DNA from 2 places in the Rossellomorea sp. NPDC077527 genome. Region 2 is predicted to be linked to the other one. Evidence: predicted binding sites of a transcription regulator. Region 2 holds the regulator's gene; the other holds the start of a gene.
The links. Region 2 encodes LexA, which represses DNA repair genes until DNA is damaged. Its sites were predicted from a motif close to CGAACATATGTTCG; they were not measured.
Positions count from the first base shown of each region.

Region 1: the regulator LexA is predicted to act here: its motif matches at 2,553-2,566, upstream of parE (DNA topoisomerase IV subunit B).

Region 1 covers NZ_JBITVL010000004.1:203,251-210,060, forward strand. The annotation lists gene ACIGG7_RS15430 (ABC transporter ATP-binding protein) at 1-188, shown strand, start outside; gene ACIGG7_RS15435 (ABC transporter permease) at 185-841, shown strand; gene ACIGG7_RS15440 (glycine betaine ABC transporter substrate-binding protein) at 865-1,764, shown strand; gene ACIGG7_RS15445 (CoA-binding protein) at 1,966-2,373, shown strand; gene parE (DNA topoisomerase IV subunit B) at 2,655-4,625, shown strand; gene parC (DNA topoisomerase IV subunit A) at 4,629-6,810, shown strand, end outside.
Region 2 covers NZ_JBITVL010000003.1:401-7,210, reverse strand. The annotation lists gene ACIGG7_RS10035 (MerR family transcriptional regulator) at 1-215, shown strand, start outside; gene glnA (type I glutamate--ammonia ligase) at 253-1,587, shown strand; gene lexA (transcriptional repressor LexA) at 1,865-2,485, opposite strand; gene yneA (cell division suppressor protein YneA) at 2,643-2,969, shown strand; gene ACIGG7_RS10015 (YneB family resolvase-like protein) at 2,981-3,631, shown strand; gene ACIGG7_RS10010 (DUF896 domain-containing protein) at 3,726-3,959, shown strand; gene tkt (transketolase) at 4,241-6,244, shown strand.

The DNA.
Region 1 (6,810 bases), on a different contig from region 2:
TTGAAGAAGAGGAATATTCATTGATACCGTTTGATTCATCTATCAAAGAAGCAGCAAGTTTACTTCTGACAACTGGAAAGCCTTATCTGATGGTAATGAAAGACGACAGGAAAATCGGGATTATCTCATCCAGTGACATCCTTCGTACAGTAGCCTCAGAAGGGTATAGGGAGGAGAACACACTATGAATGCATTCTCAATCCTTTTCATCCATACCATCACAAACCGCTCCGATGCGATTTTAACGGGGTTATTGGAACATCTATTTTTATCCTTTGTATCGATTTTCATCGCCATTGCGATATCTCTGCCACTCGGTATTTATATTTCACGTAAAAAACAGACGGCAGAATTTTTCATCGGAATCACTGCTGTTTTTCAAACGATACCAAGTTTGGCCCTGTTCGGATTCCTCATTCCTATTTTCAGCACAGGAAGTGTTACAGCCATCATCGCACTGACTGTTTATGCTCTTCTGCCGATCCTCAGGAACACCTATACAGGCATCATCGGAGTGGATGAAGGGGTCATTGAGGCAGGAAGGGGCATGGGGATGACCAACTCACAGCTGTTATTCAAGGTGGAGCTCCCGCTTGCCCTTCCGTTTATCATGGCTGGGATCAGGACCGCTACCGTCCTTACTGTAGGCGTTGCCACACTTGCGACATTCGTAGGGGCAGGTGGACTTGGGGACCTTATTTATAGAGGACTTTCCACGTGGAATAATGCACTAGTCCTCGCAGGAGCCATTCCCGCGGCCTTACTTGCGTTGAGTTTTGATTTTGTATTAAAGCTTCTTGAAAGAATGACCACACCTAAAGGCTTAAAAGCAAGAAAATAATCCATATCCAAAGGAGAGTACGAATGAAGAAGAAATTACAAGGATTCATATTCATCACCATATTATCAGTAGTGATTGCAGGTTGCGGAAATGGAGGGGGAAAAGATACCATCACTGTTTCAGGTAAGATGTGGACAGAGCAATTCATCCTAACACAAATGATGGCTGAACTTCTCAAAGAAAAAACCGACCTTGATGTAAAAGTGGAGGAAGGACTCGGAGAAGTTTCGATCCTTACACCCGCCCTTGAAAAAGGCGACATCGATGTGTACGTGGAGTATACCGGCACCGGCTTAGAAGCGGTACTGAAAGAACAGGCAAAGAAAGGCGCATCAGCGGATGAAATCCTTACACAGGTCCGTAAAGGGTACGAAAAAAAGTTCAATGTGACCTGGTTAAAGCCATTAGGCTTTGAGAATACGTATACCCTTGCATACACAGCTGATCAGGACTTTGATGCCAAAACATTCTCAGACATTGTCCCTCTTTCAAAAGATTTGAGCTTCGGTGCACCTCACCAGTTCTATGAACGTGAAGGGGACGGATACGATGCATTCTCTGAAGCGTATGGGTTCCAATTCAAAGAAAAGGAAAGTTTTGACCCGAATATTATGTATGAAGCGGTCAAAAATGGAGATGTTGACATCATTCCTGCCTTTACGACCGATGGGCGGATCCAACGGTACAAATTAAAAACGACAAAGGACGATAAAGGATTCTTTCCTCCATATGATGCTGCACCAATCATTCGTCAAGAAGTGTTGAAAGAACACCCTGAAGTAGAGAAAGTGTTGAATGAACTGGCAGGGAAGATTTCGGAGAAAGAAATGAGCGAGTTGAATGCGAAAGTGGATATGGATAAAGAAGATCCTAAGGACGTAGCGCGAGACTTCCTCATTTCAAAAGGACTAATTGAAAAATAGGATAGGATTGACCATAGATGTGTCAGGAGTGGAATGAAGGGAAATAACCCCTTTAGTCCCACCCTGACACTTCCTTTTCATCTAGATAATTTTATAAAATTTTGAAAAATTAGAGGGAAATATGATATAAAAGAAGAATAGGACTTATGAAGCAGGTCACAATGTTGTGGCTGCTATCAACGAAGGAGTGATAATCACCCTATGGAAAATCCATCAAGAACAGAAATTGGAAATATTCTCAAAGCTTCAAAACGGATAGCAGTGATTGGTTTAAGTGATAACCCTGAACGAACGTCTTATATGGTATCTAAAGCAATGCAGGATCAGGGTTATGAGATCATTCCTGTAAATCCTAAAATTGACTCGGTACTTGGAATAAAAGCAGTATCATCACTCCTAGAGATTGATGGACCTATAGATATTGTCAATGTATTCCGCCGATCGGAATTCCTTCCACAAATAGCGGAAGAATTCGATCAAATCGATTCAAACGTATTTTGGGCTCAGCTGGGTGTAGTGAATGAAGACGCTTATCGCTTTTTAAAAGAACGTGGGTATACAGTCATAATGGATCGCTGTATTAAGGTTGAACATGCTTTAACCAAATAAATCTCACTCGTAACAAGCGGCTCTTACCGCTTGTTTTTTTATCGGAAAAGCAACGGGCATAAACCGGGCAAAACAAAGGTTCATTCGATCCGTTCACGGAAATATCATTTGCGAAAATTAAATAAAACGCTACAATAAGCAATAGTGGTTTACCTCAGGAAATAAAGAATATAGGTAAACGAACAAACGTTCTTGTGTTATAGTTAATAGATACATAACCAATAATAGCTTACAAGAACTAACATTCAATAGGTTAGAGAAGTTTTGAAAGGGGAATGTTCGTGGCCAACCAGAATAAGACCATGGATTACAATGATGATGCCATTCAAGTATTAGAAGGCTTAGAAGCCGTTCGTAAGAGACCCGGGATGTATATAGGCTCTACCGATTCAAGAGGATTGCATCACTTAGTATACGAAATTGTCGATAACTCAGTCGATGAAGCATTAGCAGGCTTCGGGAATGAGATTATTGTTACGATACATAAAGATAATAGCATCTCAGTCCAAGATAAAGGGCGGGGAATGCCGACCGGTATGCATAAGCTTGGCAAGCCGACTCCTGAAGTCATCTTGACCGTTCTTCATGCAGGGGGGAAATTCGGTCAAGGGGGATATAAGACAAGTGGAGGCCTCCATGGTGTCGGAGCCTCGGTTGTAAACGCCTTGTCTGAATGGCTTGTCGTTACGATTGAACGGGACGGTATCAAATATGAGCAGCGTTTCTCTAATGGGGGTAAGCCAGAAACTACCCTTGAGAAGATTGGCAAAACGAAAAAATCCGGTACTTGTATTCATTTTAAACCAGATGCAAGCATCTTCAGTACCGTTACATATAATTATGAAACGCTCTGTGAACGCCTAAGGGAATCTGCATTCCTCCTAAAAGGGTTAAAAATTGAAATCATCGATGACCGACATGACCTGAAAGAAGTCTTCCATTTCGAAAGCGGGATTCAGGCATTCGTTCAATATCTGAATGAAGAAAAAGATGCGCTTCATACCGTAGCTTTCTTCGAAGGAAATCATCACGATATCGAAGTGGAATTCGCCTTTCAATTCAATGACGGGTTCTCTGAAAATATTCTTTCCTTTGTCAATAACGTACGGACGAAAGACGGAGGCACCCATGAAGCGGGAGCAAAGACAGCCATGACCCGAGTCTTTAATGAGTATGCACGGAAAGCAGGCATACTGAAAGATCGAGACAAAAACTTGGAAGGTACCGATATCCGGGAAGGATTGGCAAGTATCGTATCTGTCCGGATTCCGGAACATCTCTTGCAGTTCGAGGGTCAAACAAAAGGCAAACTCGGGACCAGTGAGGCACGATCCGCTGTCGATGCTGTCGTATCGGAGCATCTACTCTATTTCTTAGAAGAGAATCCGGATACAAGCTCCCTTCTTATCAAAAAATCCATTAAAGCGGCTCAGGCACGTGAGGCGGCCCGTAAAGCAAGAGAGGATGCCCGGAACGGAAAGAAACGAAAGCGTTCAGAAACCGTCCTATCAGGAAAATTAACACCAGCACAATCGAGAAATCCACAACGTAATGAACTTTATCTAGTGGAGGGTGATTCAGCAGGTGGGTCTGCCAAACAAGGCCGAGACCGTAAATTTCAGGCGATCCTTCCTCTGCGGGGGAAAGTCATCAACACGGAAAAGGCAAAGCTGCAGGATATCTTTAAAAACGAGGAAATCAATACGATCATTCATGCTATCGGAGGCGGTGTAGGACCAGAATTCAATGTTGACGACATCAATTATGACAAGATTGTCATTATGACCGATGCCGATACAGACGGAGCTCACATACAGGTTCTCCTGTTGACCTTCTTCTACCGCTATATGAAACCATTATTAGAAGCAGGAAAAGTGTATATTGCACTTCCCCCGCTGTACAAAGTAAGTAAAGGTACAGGCAAAAAGGAAAAACTTGAATATGCATGGACGGATGATGAGCTTCAAGGGGCCATCTCCAAAGTTGGAAAAGGCTATATGATCCAGCGCTATAAAGGTCTTGGGGAAATGAACGCTGACCAGCTTTGGGAAACGACGATGGATCCTGAAACACGCGCGTTGATCCGAGTTCGCATTGATGATGCCGCTCGCGCCGAACGACGTGTCACCACACTCATGGGTGACAAAGTAGAACCGCGCCGTAAATGGATTGAAAGTAATGTAGCTTTTGGTTTAGAAGAAGACGGAAGCATTCTGGAAAATGAAAACATTACGGTGCCAGAGGAGGGGTAATAGATGACAACTGTAGAAAGATATCAGGATTTACCTCTGGAAGAGGTGCTTGGCGACCGATTTGGCCGTTATAGTAAATACATCATTCAGGAGCGTGCATTACCGGATGCACGCGACGGGTTAAAACCAGTACAACGACGCATTCTTTACGCCATGTATGTTGATGGAAACACCCAGGAGAAAGGCTTCAGAAAATCGGCTAAAACCGTTGGTAATGTTATCGGTAACTATCATCCACATGGTGATACATCCGTGTATGATGCCATGGTTAGGATGAGTCAAACATGGAAGGTACGTAACTTCCTTGTTGAAATGCATGGTAACAACGGTAGCGTCGATGGTGACCCTCCTGCTGCCATGCGTTATACTGAGGCACGTCTTTCTGCCATTTCAATGGAGCTTCTTAGGGATATTGATAAAAAAACCGTGGAGTTTGTCCCGAATTTCGATGATACATCAAGCGAGCCGACAGTCTTACCCTCTCGGTTCCCGAACCTTTTAGTCAACGGTTCTACCGGTATATCGGCCGGGTACGCAACCGACATTCCACCACATCACCTCGGTGAAGTCATTGATGCTGCCATCATGCGTATGGATAAGCCTTATAGTACAGTCGATGATCTTATGACGGTACTAAAAGGACCCGACTTTCCAACCGGGGGTATCATCCAAGGGGTCGATGGCATAAAGAAAGCCTATGAAACCGGAAAAGGGAAAGTCGTTGTGCGGGGTAAAGCAGATATTGAAAATATCCGCGGAAGCAAACAACAAATTGTCATAACGGAAATACCTTATGAAATTAATAAAGCGAATCTCGTCAAAAAAATGGATGAATTCCGTGTTGATCGAAAAGTGGAAGGAATCGCAGAAGTCCGTGATGAAACGGATCGTGATGGAATGCGTATCGTCATTGAGTTAAAGAAGGATGCGGATGCAAACGGCGTGTTAAACTATTTATACAAAAATAGTGACCTTCAGATCGCCTACAACTTCAATATGGTCGCTATACATAACCGTCGCCCTAAACTGATGGGGCTCCGGGAACTATTGGATGCCTACATCGAGCACCAAAAAGAAGTGGTAACCAACAGGACAAAACACGACTTGAATAAAGCGAAGGATCGACAGCATATCGTTGATGGCTTGATTAAAGCACTTTCCATTTTAGATCAGGTGATTGCTACTATCCGTGCTTCAAAAGATAAGCGCGATGCTAAAGACAATCTCATTCAGAAATTTCAATTCACCGAAGCCCAGTCAGAAGCGATCGTCAGCTTACAGCTATACCGATTAACTAATACGGATATCACAGCACTCGAGGCCGAAGCGGAAGAATTAGCGAAAACGATTGCAGAATTGACGGCGATTTTAGAAAGCGAAAGCAAGCTTTACAGTGTCATCAAGAAAGAATTAAAAGCGATCAAAAAGCAATTCGCTGATGAGAGACGAACCCGCATTGAAGATAAAATCGAAGAAATTAAGATTAACCTGGAAGTTCTGATTGCCAGTGAAGATGTGATGGTAACCGTTACCCGTGATGGATACATGAAACGGACAAGCCTTCGTTCTTATTCTGCCTCAAATGGCCAGGATCTCGCCATGAAAGAAACAGACAGGCTGCTTGGACAATTCGAGATGAACACAACAGATGTCCTTCTTGTCTTTACAAACAAAGGGAACTACATCTATTGTCCGGTCCATGAGCTTCCTGATATCCGTTGGAAGGATCTTGGTCAGCATGTGGGGAACATCGTACCGATCGACCGGGATGAACAAGTGCTTAAAGCCATTCCGATCAAGGAATTTGATCCGGCACATTATTTACTCTTTGTGACGAAAAACGGGATGATCAAGCGGTCCGAGCTTCCTCAATACAAAGCACAACGATACTCACGCCCACTTGTGGGAATCAATCTAAAAGGTGAAGATGAGCTGGTGGATGTTCACTTAACAGATGGAACACACGATGTATTCATCGCCACACATTTAAGCTACGGACTTTGGTTCTCAGAAGAAGATGTAAACATTGTGGGACCAAGGGCAGCAGGCGTAAAAGGGATCAACCTAAAGGAAGACGATTTTGTTGTATCCGGCAAGATCGTGAAAGAACCGGCAAAGGATTTCATATTCTTAGCTACCCAACGGGGTGCCGTGAAGAAAATGAAGTTAGCGGAATTCGAGAAGA
Region 2 (6,810 bases):
GTATCAACATGGCCGGTATCAAGAAAATCTTTTCTGTTTCCAGTCATAATGAAAAGAAAGTAGTATCTGACGTAAGTGATGAAAAGGAAGAAAAGGCACGACAGGATCTATCTGACGACGAACTTCGTAAATTGCTACGAAATGAACTGATGCATTCCGGTCGTTTCAATCGATCAAGTCTTCGTCAAGGTGATATGTCACGCTTTTTTCATTAAATAAACCTTTAATTAAACTTGAGGAGGAATTACGTAAATGGCAAAGTATACTCGAGAAGATGTGTTAAGATTAGCGAATGAAGAAGGGGTTAAATTCATTCGACTACAATTCACTGATATTTTAGGGACGATAAAGAATGTAGAAATCCCTTTAAGTCAGCTTGAAAAAGCATTGGATAACAAGATGATGTTTGATGGGTCTTCAATCGAAGGGTTCGTTCGTATTGAAGAATCAGATATGTACCTTTTCCCTGATTTAGACACATGGTTAGTATTCCCATGGACAGCCGAAAAAGGTAAAGTAGCCCGACTAATCTGTGATATTTACAATCCTGATGGCACTCCATTTGAGGGAGATCCTCGTAATAATCTAAGACGTATCTTAGGTGAGATGGAAGAGCTAGGGTTTACTGACTTCAATCTTGGACCTGAGCCGGAATTCTTCCTCTTTAAATTAGATGTAAATGGCGAACCAACTCTTGAACTGAACGACAACGGCGGATACTTTGACTTAGCTCCTACCGATCTTGGGGAGAACTGCCGTCGTGACATCGCATTGGAACTTGAAGAGATGGGCTTTGAAATCGAAGCATCTCACCATGAGGTAGCTCCTGGTCAGCATGAGATCGATTTCAAATATGCGAATGCATTAAAAGCTTGTGACGATATTCAAACATTTAAATTGGTGGTTAAAACGATTGCACGTAAACATGGTTTACACGCAACATTCATGCCGAAGCCATTATTTGGTGTCAATGGTTCTGGTATGCACTGTAATATGTCCTTATTCAAAAACGGTGTAAACTCTTTCTTTGATGAAAAAGGTGACTTACAACTAAGTGATACAGCACGCCAATTCCTTGCTGGTATCATTAAGCATGCTACTGACTTTACAGCGATCACAAACCCGACTGTAAACTCATACAAGCGACTAGTACCAGGATATGAAGCGCCATGTTATGTTGCGTGGTCTGCACGTAACCGTAGCCCGTTAATCCGTATTCCTGCATCACGTGGATTGAGTACTCGTGTAGAAGTGCGCAGTGTCGATCCTGCGGCAAACCCTTACCTTGCAATGGCTGTCTTATTAGCAGCAGGATTGGATGGGGTTAAGAATAACCTGCAAGCTCCTAAACCGATTGACCGTAACATCTATGTCATGGACAAAAAAGAGCGTGAGGAAGCAGGTATCGTAGATCTTCCAGCAACATTATATGCAGCTCTTGAAAACCTTAAGACAAATGAAGTCATCGTGAAATCACTAGGAGAACACATCTTCGAACATTTCGTAGAAGCAAAAGAAATCGAATGGGATATGTTCCGTACACAAGTACATCCTTGGGAGCGCGAGCAATACATCCAAATGTATTAATAGAAGTAAAAAACCTCGACATCTTGTGTGTCGAGGTTTTTTTGGTTTTTATACACTTTTTCCATCGTGAAGCCAGTCTTTCTACGTCTCATTTTCAACCTCTTAGTTCTTTGTTAAACCAATAAAACACCTTAACTCCCTGATACTGATCTTGAGTATAAAGCAGCTGCGAACATGCTCCACACTTCCTATTCAATCCTTTGGCAGATGTATTCCCTATATAAATGTTAACAAAAAACAAAAATCCCGCTACGCACAATTCGTAGCGGGATGATTATTAATGCACTTGACGATAAACTCCGACCACTTTACCCAAAATCGAAACATTTCTCAATATAATAGGCTCCATGGTTGAATTTTCGGGCTGTAGTCGAACATAGTCCCTTTCTTTAAAGAAACGTTTGACTGTTGCCTCATCTTCATCTGTCATGGCAACGACAATGTCGCCATTATTGGCTGTTTGCTGCTGGCGTACGATGACAAAGTCCCCGTCGAGGATTCCGGCCTCTATCATACTATCCCCCATGATTTCCAGCATGAAGACCTGTTCATCCGAAGGGGCCATCCGTTCGGGGAGGGGGAAGAATTCTTCCACGTTTTCGACTGCTGTAATGGGCTGACCGGCTGTTACCTTACCGATTAATGGGACATTGACAACTCTTTGTCGAGGAATGGTATCCTCTTCAAGATCCAGAATTTCAATTGCTCTTGGTTTGGTTGGATCGCGACGTATCAGACCTTTGCTCTCAAGCCTGGCTAAATGTCCGTGTACGGTGGAACTAGAAGCAAGACCGACGGCTTCCCCGATTTCACGTACGGAAGGCGGATAACCTTTTTCTCTAACTGAAACTTTAATATATTGGAGTATGTCTTGCTGTCTTTTAGACAATTTTGTCATGTTCACGCACCTCTATTATAGATCTTATGTTCCCATTATAGCATGTCTTTCCAATAGATACAAACATAAGTTCGAATTTGTGTTGACACCAAACGGATGTTCGTATTACAATGAATATATCGAAAACAGAACAAACATTCGCATGGAGGTAATTTATATGTTAACACATATTTGGTCTCGATTCTCTTATATAATCATATTATTTGTTTTAGCTCTTTTATCCGCTGTCTATTTATTAATCAATATCACAAACCAACCATCCTACCAAAGTATCACGGTCAAGAATGGTGACACTCTTTGGACCATTGCAAAACAGTATAATGAAGACTATTCTATGACAGTGGAAGAATTTATCGCCTGGGTGGGAGAGGAAAACGACTTAACCTCCTTTTCTATCAAACCCGGAGAATCACTTGTGTTGCCGATAGAAAATCCAACCATATCCACCCAATCAGATTATGAACTTGTCATGAATGAAGAATAGAGGGATAGAAGATGAAGGCGGTAATATACTGCAGGGTAAGTACGAAGAAAAATACGCAGGAAACTTCCTTGGAACGTCAAGAGGAAGAACTGGTCAAATTGGCATTAGATCATCAGTATGAAATCGAAGCGATCATAAAGGACCAAGCGAGCGGATTCGAGTTGGACCGTCCAGGTGTATTGGAACTCTTGGACATGGTGAAAGACCAATCGATCGAAGCTGTGTTCATACAGGACGAGACAAGGATCGGAAGGGGTAATGCGAAGATTGCCCTTATACACTGCTTATTAAAAGAAGAAGTGAAGATTGTCAGCCAGACTCATAGTGGTGAACTTCACTTATCTGAATCCGACTCAATGGTCATAAACATCGTCAGTATGGTGGAGGAATATCAAAGGAAGCTTCATAACCTGAAAATCAAAAGGGGTATGCAAAGGGCTGTTAGAAATGGCTTTAAACCACATAAAAATTTAAAAAACAAAGGCAATCAGGATGGAAGGGAACGCATTGAAGTGCCTGTCGAGGAAATTATAAGGTTAAGGAAAAATGAATTGACATTTGCTGAGATCGCAGCTACCCTAAGGGGGTTCGGCTACGATGTCTCAAAGGCAACGGTACATAGACGATTCAAGGAATATATGGCCTCGCTTGAAGATGCTTAACTCTTGTTTTATCTCCTTTAATCTAGTAACATGACGGTAGTATAATATACAACTGTTGGAACTAGCTGACTATGCAATAAAGGAGTTTTTATAGATGCTTTCAAAAACAAAAATGAACCGAATCAACGAACTTGCCAAAAAGTCCAAAGAAAAAGGACTTACAGAACAAGAAGCTAAAGAACAGACTAAATTGAGGAAAGAATACCTTGAAACGTTCCGTCAATCGATGAAAGGCACGATTGAAAATACGAGAATCTTTGATCCGGAAGGTAATGAAGTAACACCGAAAAAGATTCAGGATATACAAACCAAGAAAAAAATGCACTGATTTGAATGGCTGTCAGGTCTCTTTGTAAGAGATCTGGCAGCTTTTTACATGTGTGTTAAAGGGTGGGGATATATGAATGATATTTATTCACGATCAAGCACACACTGATTGACTACGTCTGGCAGAGATCAGCAGCGATTGGATAAACCCGTAAATAGGCATGTTCAAAGGTTTTTTATTTTCATGGATGATAAAGTCATGTTATCATTCAAGATAGTTGTATAAACTACCAAAGAAGATTAATATTAATAAGGTACATTAAAAGGAAGGATGTCTGACTTATGTTTGATAACACAGATCAATTAGCAATTAATACAATTCGTACATTATCAATCGATGCAATTGAAAAAGCAAATTCCGGTCACCCGGGGATGCCTATGGGAGCAGCTCCAATGGCGTATGCACTCTGGACAAGATTCATGAACCATAATCCTAAAAACCCTGATTGGTTCAACCGTGACCGCTTCGTTTTATCGGCAGGACATGGTTCGATGCTGTTATATAGCCTGCTTCATTTATCAGGTTATGATGTGTCAATGGACGATCTTAAGAATTTCCGTCAGTGGGGAAGTAAAACTCCAGGACACCCTGAATACAAGCACACACCTGGTGTAGAAGCCACGACAGGTCCGCTTGGTCAAGGAATCGCAATGGCGGTTGGTATGGCATTAGCCGAAAGACATCTGGCCACTACATATAACAAAGACCAGCACAACATGGTCGATCACTATACATACTCCATTTGTGGAGATGGTGACTTGATGGAAGGTGTATCCTCTGAAGCGGCATCGCTTGCAGCTCACCTTAAATTAGGACGTCTTGTTGTCTTATACGATTCGAACGATATTTCACTTGACGGAGACCTTGATAAATCGTTCTCTGAAAGTGTAAAAGGACGTTTTGAATCATATGGTTGGCAATACATCCGTGTTGAAGATGGTAATGACCTTGAAGAAATCTCGAAAGCCATCGAAGAAGCACAAGGAGATACTACCCGTCCAACAATGATCGAAGTGAAGACAGTCATAGGATACGGTGCTCCAAACAAATCAGGTAAATCAGCCGTTCACGGTGCCCCTCTTGGTGAAGACGAAATGAAGCTGACTAAAGAAGCATACCAGTGGACGTTCGACCAGGATTTCCATGTTCCTGATGAAGTTTACAGCCGCTTCGAGGAAAAAATACAACAAGCTGGATCTGCGAAAGAACAGGATTGGGCTAATCAATTCATTAAATATAAAGAAGATCATCCTGAACTAGCGGCTCAATTAGAGGCAGCAATCAAAGGTGAGCTTCCTGAAGGCTGGGATAAGGACATCCCTGTCTATGAAGAAGGAAAGGCATTAGCGAGCCGGGCTTCTTCAGGAGAAGTATTAAATGCAATTGCTAAAAATCTTCCTTCATTCATCGGTGGTTCTGCTGACTTGGCAGGTTCGAACAAAACGATGATCAAAGATGAAAAAGACTTCATGCCTGAATCATATGAGGGCCGTAATATCTGGTTTGGTGTTCGTGAATTCGGTATGGGTGGTGCTATGAATGGTATGGCCCTACATGGTGGCCTCCATGTATTCGGAGGTACATTCTTCGTATTCAGTGACTATTTAAGACCAGCTATTCGTTTAGCGGCTCTAATGGGCTTACCTGTGACGTATGTATTTACACATGATAGCATCGCTGTAGGGGAAGACGGTCCAACACATGAACCTGTAGAACAACTTGCATCCCTGCGTGCTATGCCAAACCTTTCTGTCATTCGCCCTGGTGATGGTAATGAAGTGGCAGCTGCTTGGAAGTTATCCTTGGAATCTAAGGATCAGCCAACGATGTTAGTTCTATCCCGTCAGGACCTGCCTACTCTTAAAGGTACGGCAGATAAAGCATACAATGGGGTAAATAAAGGAGCATATGTCGTTTCAGCTTCTGGTAAAGACCAACCTGATGCGCTCTTGATTGCGACTGGATCTGAAGTGCATCTTGCCGTGGACGCGCAAAATGCACTTGAGAAAGACGGCATCAGTGTATCTGTTGTGAGTATGCCTTCTTGGGACCGTTTCGAAAAACAATCAAAAGAATATAAAGAATCTATCTTGCCTAAAGCAGTTAAAAAGCGCTTGGCAATTGAGATGGGATCTCCAATGGGTTGGGATCGTTATGTTGGGGATGAAGGTGACATCTTAGCGATCAATGGTTATGGTGCATCTGCTCCTGGAGCGAAAGTCATGGAAGAGTATGGCTTCACTTCAGATAATGTTGTATCAAGAATCAAAGCGTTACTTCAGTAATTCTAAATGTAAAAGATCAACTCCTTACACTCTTTAAGGAGTTGGTCTTTTTATTTGTAAAGCTGTTTTCGTAAACATTGTTGCTTTTGGATGTAGCGAGTGGCGGTTGATTTCCGCTACAGGTGCTCGCTTTCCGCGGGGCTGGCGGTGAGCCTCCTCGGCTGCGCCTGCGCGGTCTCAAGATCCAGCTATGGCGGCTAGCCCCTCGAGGTCATAAGGCGAGTCGGGCCTGACCAAGCCGCCTTCGCTTTTCGTCCTGTCCAGCGTTTCCCGCAGGAGTCGAGCACCTTCCGCTCCAATCAACTGACGAAAACTTTGACTATCACAAAGGAAATGTGGAGATTGCGTATACCACTGCTTTATCATTCGTTGCAGTGACTGATTTTATTTAATAATCCTTTACTTTTTTTAAACTGATGGTCACAAACCATTATGCTCTGTCAACTACTTACTACTTTAGAGGGTGAAGGAAACTGCGAAGACTCCTACGGAAAACGGGCGTGCCGAGACCCCGGAAGCGGTTTTGAGCTGCACCCCTATTGTTGGACACCCCAATCAACAATAGG